DNA from 3 places in the Acidihalobacter sp. genome. Region 1 is predicted to be linked to each of the others. Evidence: predicted binding sites of a transcription regulator. Region 1 holds the regulator's gene; each other region holds the start of a gene.
What was found. Region 1 encodes sigma-54, which starts transcription at its own class of promoters, with help from an activator protein. Its sites were predicted from a motif close to TGGCANGNTNCNTGCTT; they were not measured.
Positions count from the first base shown of each region.

Region 1 (4,060 bases):
GCACCTACCAGCGCTGACGACCACTATGCGAAACGATCTCATTAGCCCACGCCTGCTCCTGACCACCGCCCTGTTCTGCCTGGCGCCCCTGCCCGCCGCTGCGCAAACTCCGGCAGCGCCCGAGGCTCCGGTACACATCAGCGCCGACCATTTCCGCTTCAACCAGCAGAAAGGCACCGGAAACTACAGCGGCAACGTGGTGGTCACCCAGGACAAACTCATGATCAAGGGCGACAAGCTGGACATCCTCGCCCCCAACAGCGGACCGATCCAGAAACTGACCATGATCGGCACGCCGGCGACCTTCGAAGACACCACCGCCGAAGGCAAGCGCATCACCGGCCAGGCAAAGAACATGGTCTACAACCCCGCCGAACAGAGCATCGTGCTCACCGGCGACGCCCAGCTACAGCAGCGCGGCAACGCCTTCCGCGCCAGTCGCATCGTCTACGACATCCGGCGCGACCTGGTCGACGCCGGCGCGCCGGGACAACGCATCGAGGCCACCTACACACCCGCCACGGGCAAGACCGCGGAGACGCCAAAACAATGAGCGTGCTGCGCGGCACCGAACTCGCCAAGCGCTACCGCGGCCGCGACGTACTGGCCAGCGTCTCGCTGGAAGTCGCTAGCGGCGAAGTGGTCGGCCTACTCGGCCCTAACGGCGCCGGCAAGACCACCTGCTTCTACATCATGGTCGGCCTGATCCAGGCCGATGGAGGCAACATCCAGCTCAACGAACAGGAGATCACGCGTTTCCCCATGCACGCGCGCGCGCGCATGGGCATCGGCTACCTGCCGCAGGAAGCCTCCGTGTTCCGCCGTCTGAGCGTCGAGGACAACATCCGCGCCGTACTGGAACTGCGCAAGGAACTCGATGCCAAGGGCCGCGAGGAAGCGCTCGACGCCCTGCTCGAGGAACTCCAGATCGGGCATATCCACGACAGCCGCGGCTACAGCCTCTCGGGCGGTGAACGCCGGCGCGTCGAAATCGCCCGTGCCCTGGCCGCCGACCCCGCCTTCATCCTGCTCGACGAACCTTTCGCCGGCGTCGATCCGATTTCCGTACTCGACATCCAGCGCATCGTGCGCCATCTGAGCGAGCGCAACATCGGCGTGCTGATCACCGATCACAACGTGCGCGAAACCCTGGGTATCTGCCAACGGGCCTACATTCTGAGCGAAGGGCGCGTGCTCGCCGAAGGCGGCCCCGAGGACATCCTGCACAATCGCAAGGCCCGCGAGGTCTACCTCGGTGAAGACTTCAAACTGTGATGCCGCACCAGCGCTGCCTCGCGCACCTCGGCGGACGGCGCCTCCGGCCTCGTACGCCAGCAGAGCGCACCATGCGGATCGAGAGCACATCTTGCATCCGAGATGGATTCGATATAATCCTGGACATGACACAGCAAAAACCAGACAGGAGGCACCGGCCTGCTGGAGCGAGCGGCGAAACGCCGCAATGACGGAAACCCGATGATCAAGCCTTCGATTCAACTCAAGCTGGGGCAGCAACTGGCCATGACGCCCCAGTTGCAGCAGGCGATTCGCCTGCTGCAGTATTCCACCCTAGAGCTGCAGACCCACATCCAGGAGATTCTAGAAACCAATCCGCTGCTGGACAGCGACGAGGAAAACGACGAGAACTACCCGGCCGAAGATCAAGAAAACGACGACTCTACCACCAGCGCCGAAGACACGATCCCGGACGACCTGCCCGTCGACAGCGCCTGGGAGGACATCTATGAGCCGGCCAACGTACCAGGCTCCGGCAATGGCCGCCTTGAAGGCGAGGAGCGCGATCCCTACGAATCCCAAAGCGGGGGTGACGAATCGCTGATCGACCATCTGCTGTGGCAGATCCACCTCACCACGATGAACGATCAGGACCGGCAGATCGCCATCAACCTGATCGACGCCATCGACGAAGACGGCTACCTGCAGGAAGATCTGCCCACCCTGCAGAACAGCCTGACCCAGGAACTGGGACTGGAAGAGCCGCTCGAGATCGAGGATATCGAGGCGGTACGGCACCTCATCCAGCGCCTCGATCCGCCCGGCTGCGGCGCCCGCAACCTGTCCGAATGTCTGCTGGCACAGCTCTATGAACTGCCCGCCGACACGCCCTGGCTGGAAGCCGTCCGCAAGCTCATCGGCGAACATCTCGATCTGCTCGCCAACCACGATTTCAAAACGCTCATGCGCCGCCTCGAACTCGACGAGGCCGGCCTGCAGAGCGCAGTTGCACTGATACAGACGCTCAACCCACGCCCCGGTGCGCAGATCAGCGATCGCCGGCCCGAGTACATCGTACCTGACGTCATCGTGCGCAAGCAGGATCAGCGCTGGCGCGTCGAACTCAACACCGAAGCCATCCCGCGCCTGCGCGTGAACGCCACCTACGCAGCCATGGTCAAGCGCGCCGACACCAGCACGGACAACACCTACATCAAAAACCAGCTGCAGGAGGCACGCTGGTTCATCAAGAGTCTGCAGAGCCGTAACGAAACGCTGCTGCGCGTGGCCTCCGCCATCGTCGAACAACAGCGCGGCTTTCTCGAATATGGCGAGGAAGCCATGAAACCGCTGGTACTGCGCGACATCGCCGAGCAGGTCGAAATGCACGAATCGACCATCTCCCGCGTCACCACGCAGAAATACATGCACACCCCGCGCGGCATCTTCGAGTTCAAGTATTTCTTCTCCAGCCATGTCGGCACCGCCGACGGCGGCGAGTGCTCGGCGGTGGCCATCCGCGCGATGATTCGCAAGCTCATCGAAGGGGAACCTGGCGACAAACCCCTTTCAGACAGTAAAATCGCCGCCCTTTTGGGAGAGAAGGGCATTCAGGTGGCCCGCCGCACGGTCGCCAAGTACCGCGAGGGCATGAATATTCTCTCTTCCAGCGAACGCAAACGCCTGACGAAGGCCTGACAGACAACAATGGAGTCACCCATGCAGATCAACCTCACTGGCCACCACCTCGAACTCACCGACCCGCTGCGTGCCTACGTCGAAGAGAAATTCCAGCGCCTGGAGCGCCATTTCGACAATGTGATCGACGTACATGTCGTGCTCAGCGTCGAGAAACTCCGCCAGAAGGCCGAAGCCAGTCTGCTGCTCGGCGGCAACCAGCTGCATGCGGAAGCGGAAACCGAGGACATGTACGCCGCCATCGACGGTCTGGTGGACAAGCTCGACCGGCAGGTCGTCAAGCACAAGGAAAAGATCAAGGACCACCACAAGGCCGACGCCGACAAACGTCTTGCCTGAATCCACCAACGCTGTAGGTCACACCATGCAGATCGGCGAACTACTGAGCCTGGATCGCGTCGTAGACAACGCCGACGTTACCAGCAAAAAACGTACTCTGGAATTGCTCGGTCAGCTGCTAGGCAGTGAGGAAACCGGCCTTTCGGCCGATGAGGTTTTCGACACTCTGCTGGCGCGCGAACGACTGGGCAGCACCGGGCTCGGTGCGGGCGTAGCCATTCCCCACGGGCGCATGAAAGGCATCGGACGGGCAGTCGGCGCATTCGTCAAACTGCACGAAGGGATCGATTTCGACGCGCCCGACAAACACCCCGTCGATCTGCTCTTCGCATTGATCGTGCCGGAGGAATGCACTGACGCGCATCTCGACATCCTCGCTCAGCTCGCCAGACTGTTTCGTGACGCCGACACCGTTGCACAACTACGCCAGTGTACGGACAGCGAGACGCTTTACCGCGCACTAACCGAATGGAGTGCGCGGCACGCCGCCTGACCGGACAAGAATCCGGGGCGCAGAAGTGCCGAAAGCGCCCCGGAATTCAGTAGACTAGCCAGCATGGAATCCACTCCGCTGACTGTTCAGATGCTGTTCGAGACTCTTTGCGACAAGCTGCAGCTCGAATGGACGGCTGGGCGCAAGGGCGCACAGCGCGCACTCAGCAGCGCCCGCTGCCCCTGGGGCGGCGCCACGCTGGTCAGCCATCTCGACCTCATCACCACCAGTGCGGTTCAGGTAATCGGCCCGGCCGAGATGGAATATCTCACCGAGCTGCCGCCGGCCGAACGC
Region 1 covers NZ_JARRQY010000005.1:11,245-15,304, forward strand. Annotated here, with positions in the region: gene lptC (LPS export ABC transporter periplasmic protein LptC) at 1-17, shown strand, start outside; gene lptA (lipopolysaccharide transport periplasmic protein LptA) at 26-553, shown strand; gene lptB (LPS export ABC transporter ATP-binding protein) at 550-1,275, shown strand; gene P8014_RS02240 (RNA polymerase factor sigma-54) at 1,477-2,934, shown strand; gene raiA (ribosome-associated translation inhibitor RaiA) at 2,956-3,273, shown strand; gene P8014_RS02250 (PTS sugar transporter subunit IIA) at 3,266-3,766, shown strand; gene hprK (HPr(Ser) kinase/phosphatase) at 3,830-4,060, shown strand, end outside.

Region 2 (4,060 bases), on a different contig from region 1:
GGCGACCTGTTCGATCGTCTTGTGCAATTCGCTATCCTTGGGCGACCGCTCCAGAGCGATCTTCAGCGACTCGTCGAAACGCCGCATCGAACCCTCTGCAACCTTGACCCACCGCGGAGGCGTCAGTGGATCGATCATCTTGTTGCGGATGGCAATACCCGACAACAATCCTTCGCTGCTCATGCTTTGCACCGCATGCTCCAGCGGTAGGTCGATATCGACCACGTTATCGAACATCTTGCGCGTCTTGATTTCGAACGACAGCGTGACCACCACCGCCGCTAGCACCAGCAACATCGCAAGTCCAGCCGCACCCAACAGGCGGCCCTTGATCGTATGCGGGATCAAAAACATCGACATACCCCTCTCGCTCGTAACGTAAACCTGTTGTTTTCTGATGAAACGGCGGCACGGAGCATTCCGCACCTCACTGAGTTTATGTCGGTACGCCGAAAGAAATATTTAGGGAAGCGCCGGCCGAACGGCTGCGAGGCCGGACGTTCTCCTTGCGCGGTGCCCGCTCACTCTCGTCTGTCGAGTCAAGATGTCTCCCGCCACACTTTAGTATACTTGGCGATCCACCACACCCGCCCACACCTCAGCGTATGCCGGGTGACCTAGCGGGACAGGGCACTAGACGTAAGTATCAATCATGCCGTTCGACAGCCCATACCAGCGCACCAGGGGACTGGACAACTCGGACGATGGCTCTACTCCGTCAATCGGAGTGAAACCGGACCATGCGGCCTGCGACGTCCACTGCTGCGACATCTGCTGCTGCCCCTGTCCGGATTGACCGGACCAGCCTCCGGCCTGTTGCTGAACATTGACGCTGACCTGCTGGCCACCCTGTCCCAGCATTTCGCGCAAGCGCGGCAGCGCCGCTTCCAAAGCATCCCTGACCGCCGCGTGCTGAGTCTGGAATAACACTTCCGTGTGATGACCATCGACCTTGACATGCACCAACATGGGCCCGAGTTCGCGGGGATGCAGCTGCAATTGCGCCGCATGATTGCCGGCACTACCGGTCATCCAGGAAACGCGTTCGCCTAGCGCGTTCGCGAACCCGGGGTCCGCCAGCGTCAACGGTGCCTGAGCCGAGGCCGTCTGCTGTTGCGTCTGAGTATTCCCAACCGTCCCGGCGCCACCGGCACCGGCACCGGCGTGCGCAGTCAGAGCGGCGGTTATCGAAGCGTTCGTGGATACGACCGTGGGCTCTCCGGCTTTGCCGCCGGCAGCCTGCGTCAACGCCGTCAGCCATGCCTTGAGTTCACCCGCATCCGACGAAGAACCTTTCTGACCGCTCAGCAACTGCATCATGTCCCGCAGTTGCGCCAACGATGTCTTGGCCCACTCACCGCCCGCCGCATCGGTAGCAGACTTGGCCGCATCACCTGTGCCTGCATGGGCAGGAGCGGCAGCCTGGATCTGCTGCAGCAGCGGCAACAGCAAAGCGGTCAGCGGCAAATCCTTGCCGTCGGAGGATTGCTTCCGCGTGGAATCCGTCAGGGACGTCTTCTGATCCTTGCCGGCCTGGCCTGCGGAGATCTGTACTCCGTCCTGCGCCAGAACCTGCAACATGCGCAACGCTTTGGCAAAACCGCTGTCGCTACCCTGCGCGGCGGAATCGCCTGTTCCCGCCGTGCCTGGCGACGCAGCGGGTTTCGCATCGACGTGCGAGGGCATCTGCAACTGAGGGGAAGGACTGTTCAATTTCTTAGCTCTTCCATGTTGATCGGGGCCGGCTTCCTCGAAAATCTCCGGTACATCATTGGATGCAGGTTTGTAATTAGCTAAAGCAGGATCCGAGCCAACCTCACGTCATCGGCCATGCTCGACACAAATGTGACTAGGCCTTAGGATTTCGGCTGCGTCCGTATGAGATTGAATTCATCCAACTGGTGCTGTTCCCGCCGCTCGGCAGCCGCCACCTCGTCCTTCCGGCACTGCTCGATTACCTTGCTCAAGGCGGCATGACGCGCATACTTGGTCTGCCAGTGTGTACGCGCCTGCGATACTCCGTGCTCAGCCTCGGCAACCGCGGCACGCTGCTGCTCGATCGCCTCACCCAGCTTGCCCATGAACAGACGATAACTCTGCAATTCACTGAGATTGACCGCACCCTGTTGCATACAGGCTGCGTAATCGCGCTCCCAGGCCAGCAATTCGCCGAGACGCTGCTGCGCCTCCTCCACACGGCCGACATTCTCGCCCAGCTGCGCCGCAGCCTTGCGCTCGTCCTGCGCGGCCAGATCCTGGACGGGTTTCAGGCGCCTCATGCGATTCATCACAGTTCCTGATTCCTAAGGTAATCGGCAAGCCCCCTAAGATTCTCCCCAGCCTGAGCCGGCGCCTGTTCCACGGCATGTCCGGCCGGCGCGAACAGCGTCCCCAGATCGTTCACGCTGTGCGCAAAATCAACTGCCTCATGCATATCCTGCCGCAGATAACGCTCCAATGCCGGGTACACGGCAATTGCTTCGTCCACCAGCGGATCGCTGCCCGCCTGATAGGCCCCTACATTGATCAAATCGCGGTGCTGCGAATAAGCCGAATAGACCTGCTTGAAACGCCGCGCCGTCGCCAACTGCCGGTCATCGACCACATCGTGCATCACGCGGGAAATCGAAGCCTCGACGTCAATGGCCGGATAGCGTCCGCCTTCGGCAATCGAGCGCGACAGCACCACATGACCGTCGAGGATGGCACGTGCGGCATCCGCAATCGGATCGTTCTGATCGTCGCCCTCGGCAAGCACGGTATAGAACGCCGTAATCGATCCGCTGTCGTGCTCCCCGTTGCCCGCTCGCTCCACCAACTGCGGGAGCTTGGCGAATACCGAAGGAGTATAGCCCTTGGTCGCCGGCGGCTCGCCGATCGCCAGGGAGATCTCGCGCTGCGCCTGTGCGAAGCGCGTCAACGAATCGATCAACAGCAGAACTTTCAATCCCTGACTACGGAAATACTCCGCAATAGCCGTAGCGTACCAGGCACCGTGCAAACGCATGAGCGGCGGCGCATCGGCCGGCGAGGCAACGACGACGGCACGCGCCATCCCCTCCTCGCCCAGGTTGTTCTGCACGAACTCCTTGACCTCCCGACCGCGCTCGCCGATCAGCCCGACCACCGTGATGTCAGCTTCGGTATAGCGAGTCATCATCCCCAACAACACGCTCTTGCCCACGCCGCTGCCGGCGAACAGCCCCATGCGTTGCCCGCGCCCGACGCTCAACAGGCCGTTGATAGCGCGGACCCCGACATCCAGGGGCTCCCGTATCGGCGCCCGTGCCAGCGGATTGATCGGTGCTCCGGTCAGATCGATGCTATCGTACAGGAACAGGCGGCCCTTGCCGTCAAGGGGGTGCCCGGAGCCATCCAGCACCCGCCCGAGCATTTCGGGGCCGACGGGAACACGGTGCGAAGTGCCAACCGGCAGCACGCGCGCATTCGGCGTCAGACCGCGGATATCGCCTACCGGCATAAGGAACGTGCGTTCGCCCGCGAACCCGACGACTTCGGCCTCGATGTGTCCTGCGCCATTGACGATTTCGCAGCGACCACCGACAGGCACCTCCAGCCCCACTGCCTCCAGCGTCAATCCGACCATACGCGTCACGCGCCCTTCGGCGACCAGACTGCGTGCGGAATCCGTCCGCTCGCGAGCGCGCCCGAGTTCGTGCGCCCAGCGCTGTTGGCGCGCCGAAATACGTTCGGACATGAGCTGACTCATGCGCTGCTACCCCCACGCATATCTCCCAGCGCCGCCGAGATGGTCTGGTTCAGGCGACGCTCGACCGTGGCATCCACCCGGCTCACATCCGACTGAACCCGACAGCCCCCTCGTTCGAGGGAGGGATCCTCCACCACACGCCAGGCGCGCTCGCCCTCGCCTTCGGGCATCAGCTCGCGGACCAGCGCGGCATCCTGAGGATGCAGTTCGACCCTCACATTGGCGGACTGCGACGGCAGCACGGCAAGCGCCTCGCGGACCACGCGAACGATCTCGTCGGGCACGGCGTGCAACTCGCGCCGAACAATCTGGCGCGATACCGCCGCCACC
Region 2 covers NZ_JARRQY010000010.1:74,782-78,841, reverse strand. Annotated here, with positions in the region: gene P8014_RS04880 (HAMP domain-containing methyl-accepting chemotaxis protein) at 1-360, opposite strand, end outside; gene P8014_RS04875 (flagellar hook-length control protein FliK) at 634-1,713, opposite strand; gene fliJ (flagellar export protein FliJ) at 1,857-2,288, opposite strand; gene fliI (flagellar protein export ATPase FliI) at 2,288-3,718, opposite strand; gene P8014_RS04860 (flagellar assembly protein FliH) at 3,727-4,060, opposite strand, start outside.
Region 2: P8014_RS04875 (flagellar hook-length control protein FliK) is a predicted target of sigma-54. The motif match lies at 1,797-1,813, and genes of this name have one in related genera.

Region 3 (4,060 bases), on a different contig from region 1:
GGGAGCGGAGATGCGGCTGCGATGGCGGTTTCGCTGTTCCGGCGTGCAGATACAGTTGGCGCCGAGATCGCAGGCGTAGCCTTGCGGGCAGGGATTCATCGCTGCGACCAGCTGAAAGCGGGCCGGAAAGTCGGCCTGGCGCGCGGCTCGGGAGATGGTGATGTGCCCGGTTTCCATGGGCTCGCGCAGCACCTCGAGCACATGGCGGTCGAACTCCGTCAACTCGTCGAGAAACAGCACGCCGTTATGCGCCAGCGATATCTCCCCCGGCTTCGGTTGGGAGCCTCCTCCGACGAGCGCCACGCCCGAGGCCGTATGGTGAGGCGCACGAAACGGACGGCGACTCCAATCGTCGAGGCGCAGTCCCTGCTCGCTGATGGAGGCGACGACGGCGGTTTCCAGCGCTTCGGCCTCGCTCATGGGGGGCAGGATGGTCGCCAAGCGGTTGGCAAGCATGGTTTTCCCGGTGCCCGGTGGCCCGATCATCAGGATGTTGTGCCCCCCTGCGGCGGCGATTTCGAGCGCGCGGCGGGCTTGATGTTGACCGCGCACATCGCTCAGGTCGACGTCGAGGGATTTTTCACTGCTGACGGGTTTGTCCGTATAGATGGGAAGCGGGTCTTGTCCGGCCAAGTGGCGACAGACCGCCAGCAGATGATCGGCGGGTCGGGTGGTGAGGTCGTTGAGCAGCGCGGCTTCACCGGCATTGGCCGTGGGTATGACGAATTCCCGCCCGCGTGCGCGGGTGGCGATGGCTGCGGGCAGGACGCCGCGTACGCCTCGTAGCTCTCCACTCAGCGCGAGTTCACCGAGAAATTCGGCGTCTTCCAGGCCATCGGCGGGAAGTTGTCCCGAGGCGGCGAGGATGCCCAAGGCAATAGGCAAGTCGTAGCGGCCGCCTTCCTTGGGCAGATCTGCGGGGGCCAGGTTGACGGTGATGCGTCGTGCCGGGAATTCGTAGTGGCTGTTGACCAAGGCGGCTCGCACGCGATCCTTGCTTTCGCGCACGGCGGCCTCCGGGAGGCCGACGATGGCTAGGCTCGGTAGTCCGTTGCCCAGATGGACTTCGACGCAGACTTCGGGTGCGTCTATGCCGAGTTGTGCGCGGGTGTAGACCCGGGCGAGTGACATCCCGGCGCGTCAGTCTTCTGCGTGCACGTCGTCGGGCACTTCCGTTTCGTTCGTGCCGCCGATGCCCAGCTGTGCCTCCAGGGCACGCACGCGCTCCTCCATGGCGTCGAGTTTCTCCCGCGTGCGGGCCAGCAGCATGCTCTGCACCTCGAACTCGTCGCGGCTGACGATGTCGAGGCGCTGCATCGCGCCCTGCAGGCCGGCGCGCACGGTTTTTTCAAGATCGTGTTGGGCCGTGCGCAGCGATTCGGGAACCGCGTCGTTCAGCTTGGCGGCCAGGTCGTCGAGGGTTTTGGGTTCCAGCATTGGGTGTCCTCCTGATATTCGGGTGATTTGAGCCTATCGGGCTTCCCGGATCAAGCGCTTATGTCGCAACGATTGAGCCGCGTCAAAGCGTCCGCCGGCGGTGCGCCTATTTCGTGCGATTTGCACCATTTTTGTGCATATACCTGCTGGTGGGGGCGATGGAAACCAAGGATGTTGCTGTTATTGCATTGATATAAAAGAAAAATATTTGAATGGCATGGGTTCTGCTACGGGGTGCCATACGCCACGCAGGGTGCGCGGATACCTTGAACCATAGGGGAACGGTCATGAAAACAGGAGGCACGCAGGCATGAAGTTGCTTATCGCCATCATCAAGCCCTTCAAGCTCGACGAGGTCCGCGAGGGTCTTTCGGAAATCGGAGTGCAGGGCATCACGGTGACCGAGGTCAAGGGCTTCGGTCGGCAGAAAGGCCATACGGAACTCTACAGGGGGGCGGAGTACGTCGTCGACTTCCTGCCCAAGGTGAAGATCGAGGTCGCGCTGGACGATGCGCTAATCGACCAGGCCATCGATGCGATCAGCAAGGCCGCCAGCACCGGTAAGATCGGCGACGGCAAGATCTTTGTGATGCCCTTGGAGCAGGCGATCCGCATCCGCACCGGCGAATCCGGCGTCGATGCTCTTTGATCCGTACTTCGATAATTCAAACCCGAGGAAACATGCGATGAATTTCAAACGTACGATTGCCTCGGCCGGCGGGGCGCTATCCCTGCTCGGTCTGTGGCTCCTTCCCTCGATTGCGATGGCGGATACGCCCAAGCTTGATTCCGGCAATACCGCGTGGATGCTGACTTCCACCGCGCTGGTCCTGCTCATGACCATCCCCGGTGTGGCGCTGTTCTACGGTGGCATGGTTCGCCGCAAGAACCTGCTGTCGGTGGCCGCGGCCACCTTCGCCGTGACCTGCCTGATTACCGCAATCTGGACGATCGCGGGCTATTCGCTGGCCTTCAAGGGCGACGGCAAGTTCGTGGGCGACCTCAGCGCCGTGTTCCTCAAGGGCATGGGCTACGATTCGATGAGCGGCTCGATTCCGGAAACGGTCTTCATGACCTTCCAGATGACCTTTGCCATCATCACGCCGGCGCTGATCATCGGCTCCATCGTCGAGCGCATGAAGTTCTCCGCGCTGCTGTGGTTCCTGGGCCTGTGGTCGCTGCTGGTCTACTCCCCGATCGCGCACATGGTCTGGGGCGGCGGCTGGCTGGGCAGCGACGGTGTGCAGGACTTCGCGGGCGGTACCGTGGTGCACATCAACGCCGGTGTGGCCGGTCTGGTCGCGGCGCTGGTGCTCGGCAAGCGCAAGGGCTACGGTACGCAGCCCATGCCGCCGGTGAATCTGGTCTACACCATGACCGGTGCCGCCCTGCTGTGGGTGGGTTGGTTCGGCTTCAACGCCGGTTCCGAGCTGGCTGCCGACGGTACCGCGGGCATGGCCATGGCCGTGACCCAGATCGCCACCGGCATCGCCGCGCTGGCGTGGATGTTCGCCGAGTGGGCCGCGCGTGGTAAGCCGACCCTGCTGGGCATGAGTTCGGGCGCGGTCGCCGGTCTGGTCGCAATCACCCCGGCTTCCGGTTTCGTCGGCCCGATGGGCGCGATCGTGATCGGCATCGCTGCCGGCGTGATCTGCTTCTGGACCTCGGTCTACATGAAGAAAATGCTCGGCTACGACGACTCGCTGGACGCCTTCGGCGTGCACGCCATCGGCGGTATCGTCGGCGCGCTGCTCACCGGCATCTTCTCAGCCGCCATGTTCGGCGGCGCAGGCCTGAGCGATATGGCGCACGGCAGCATCGGCGCGCAGTTCTTCATTCAGCTCAAGGGCGTGCTCTTCACCATCGTCTACGATGCGGTGGTCACCTTCATCATCCTGAAGGTGCTGGACGTCATCATGGGTCTGCGCGCGTCGGAGGAAGACGAGTCGCAGGGGCTGGACATCACCCAGCACGGCGAGCAGCTCTACGAATAAGCACTACGCTAGACTGCAAGCCGACGACGGGGGCGCCTTCGGGCGTCCCCGTCTTTCGTTCGGCGGGAGAAATACGCAAAACGCCCGGTTTGCTGGATAATGAGTGCTATGGATTCCCCTATCGAGAAGTCTTCATCGCGCCTCGAGGTGCGGGGGCTGAGCGGCAGCGTGTTTCGCGACGTAAGCCTGAGCCTTGCCGCCGGCGAGTGCGTCGCGTTGACCGGCCCTTCCGGCAGCGGCAAGAGCGTTCTGCTGCGCGCCATCGTGGATCTCGACCCGAATGCCGGAGAGGTGCTGCTCGACGGTGAATCGCGCGCAGGCTTCACGCCCTCCGCCTGGCGCAGGGCGCTGGCTCTGGTGCCCGCGGAGCCGGCCTGGTGGGCGGAGCGGGTTGTCGAGCACTTTTCGCATGGCGCCGAGCCCGATCTGCCCGAGCTGGGGCTGCCTGCGGAGGCTTTGGACTGGGAAGTGGCGCGTTGCTCGAGCGGCGAGCGCCAGCGCCTGGCGTTGCTGCGCTCGCTCGCGCTCGCTCCGCGGGTGCTGTTGCTGGACGAGCCCACGGCCAACCTGGATGCCGACAGCCGCGGGCGGGTCGAAACACTGGTGGATAAGTTTCGTGGTGAGGGCGG
Region 3 covers NZ_JARRQY010000011.1:90,347-94,406, forward strand. Annotated here, with positions in the region: gene P8014_RS05700 (YifB family Mg chelatase-like AAA ATPase) at 1-1,131, opposite strand, end outside; gene P8014_RS05705 (accessory factor UbiK family protein) at 1,141-1,437, opposite strand; gene P8014_RS05710 (P-II family nitrogen regulator) at 1,748-2,086, shown strand; gene P8014_RS05715 (ammonium transporter) at 2,124-3,431, shown strand; gene P8014_RS05720 (ATP-binding cassette domain-containing protein) at 3,540-4,060, shown strand, end outside.
Region 3: P8014_RS05710 (P-II family nitrogen regulator) is a predicted target of sigma-54. The motif match lies at 1,651-1,667, and genes of this name have one in related genera.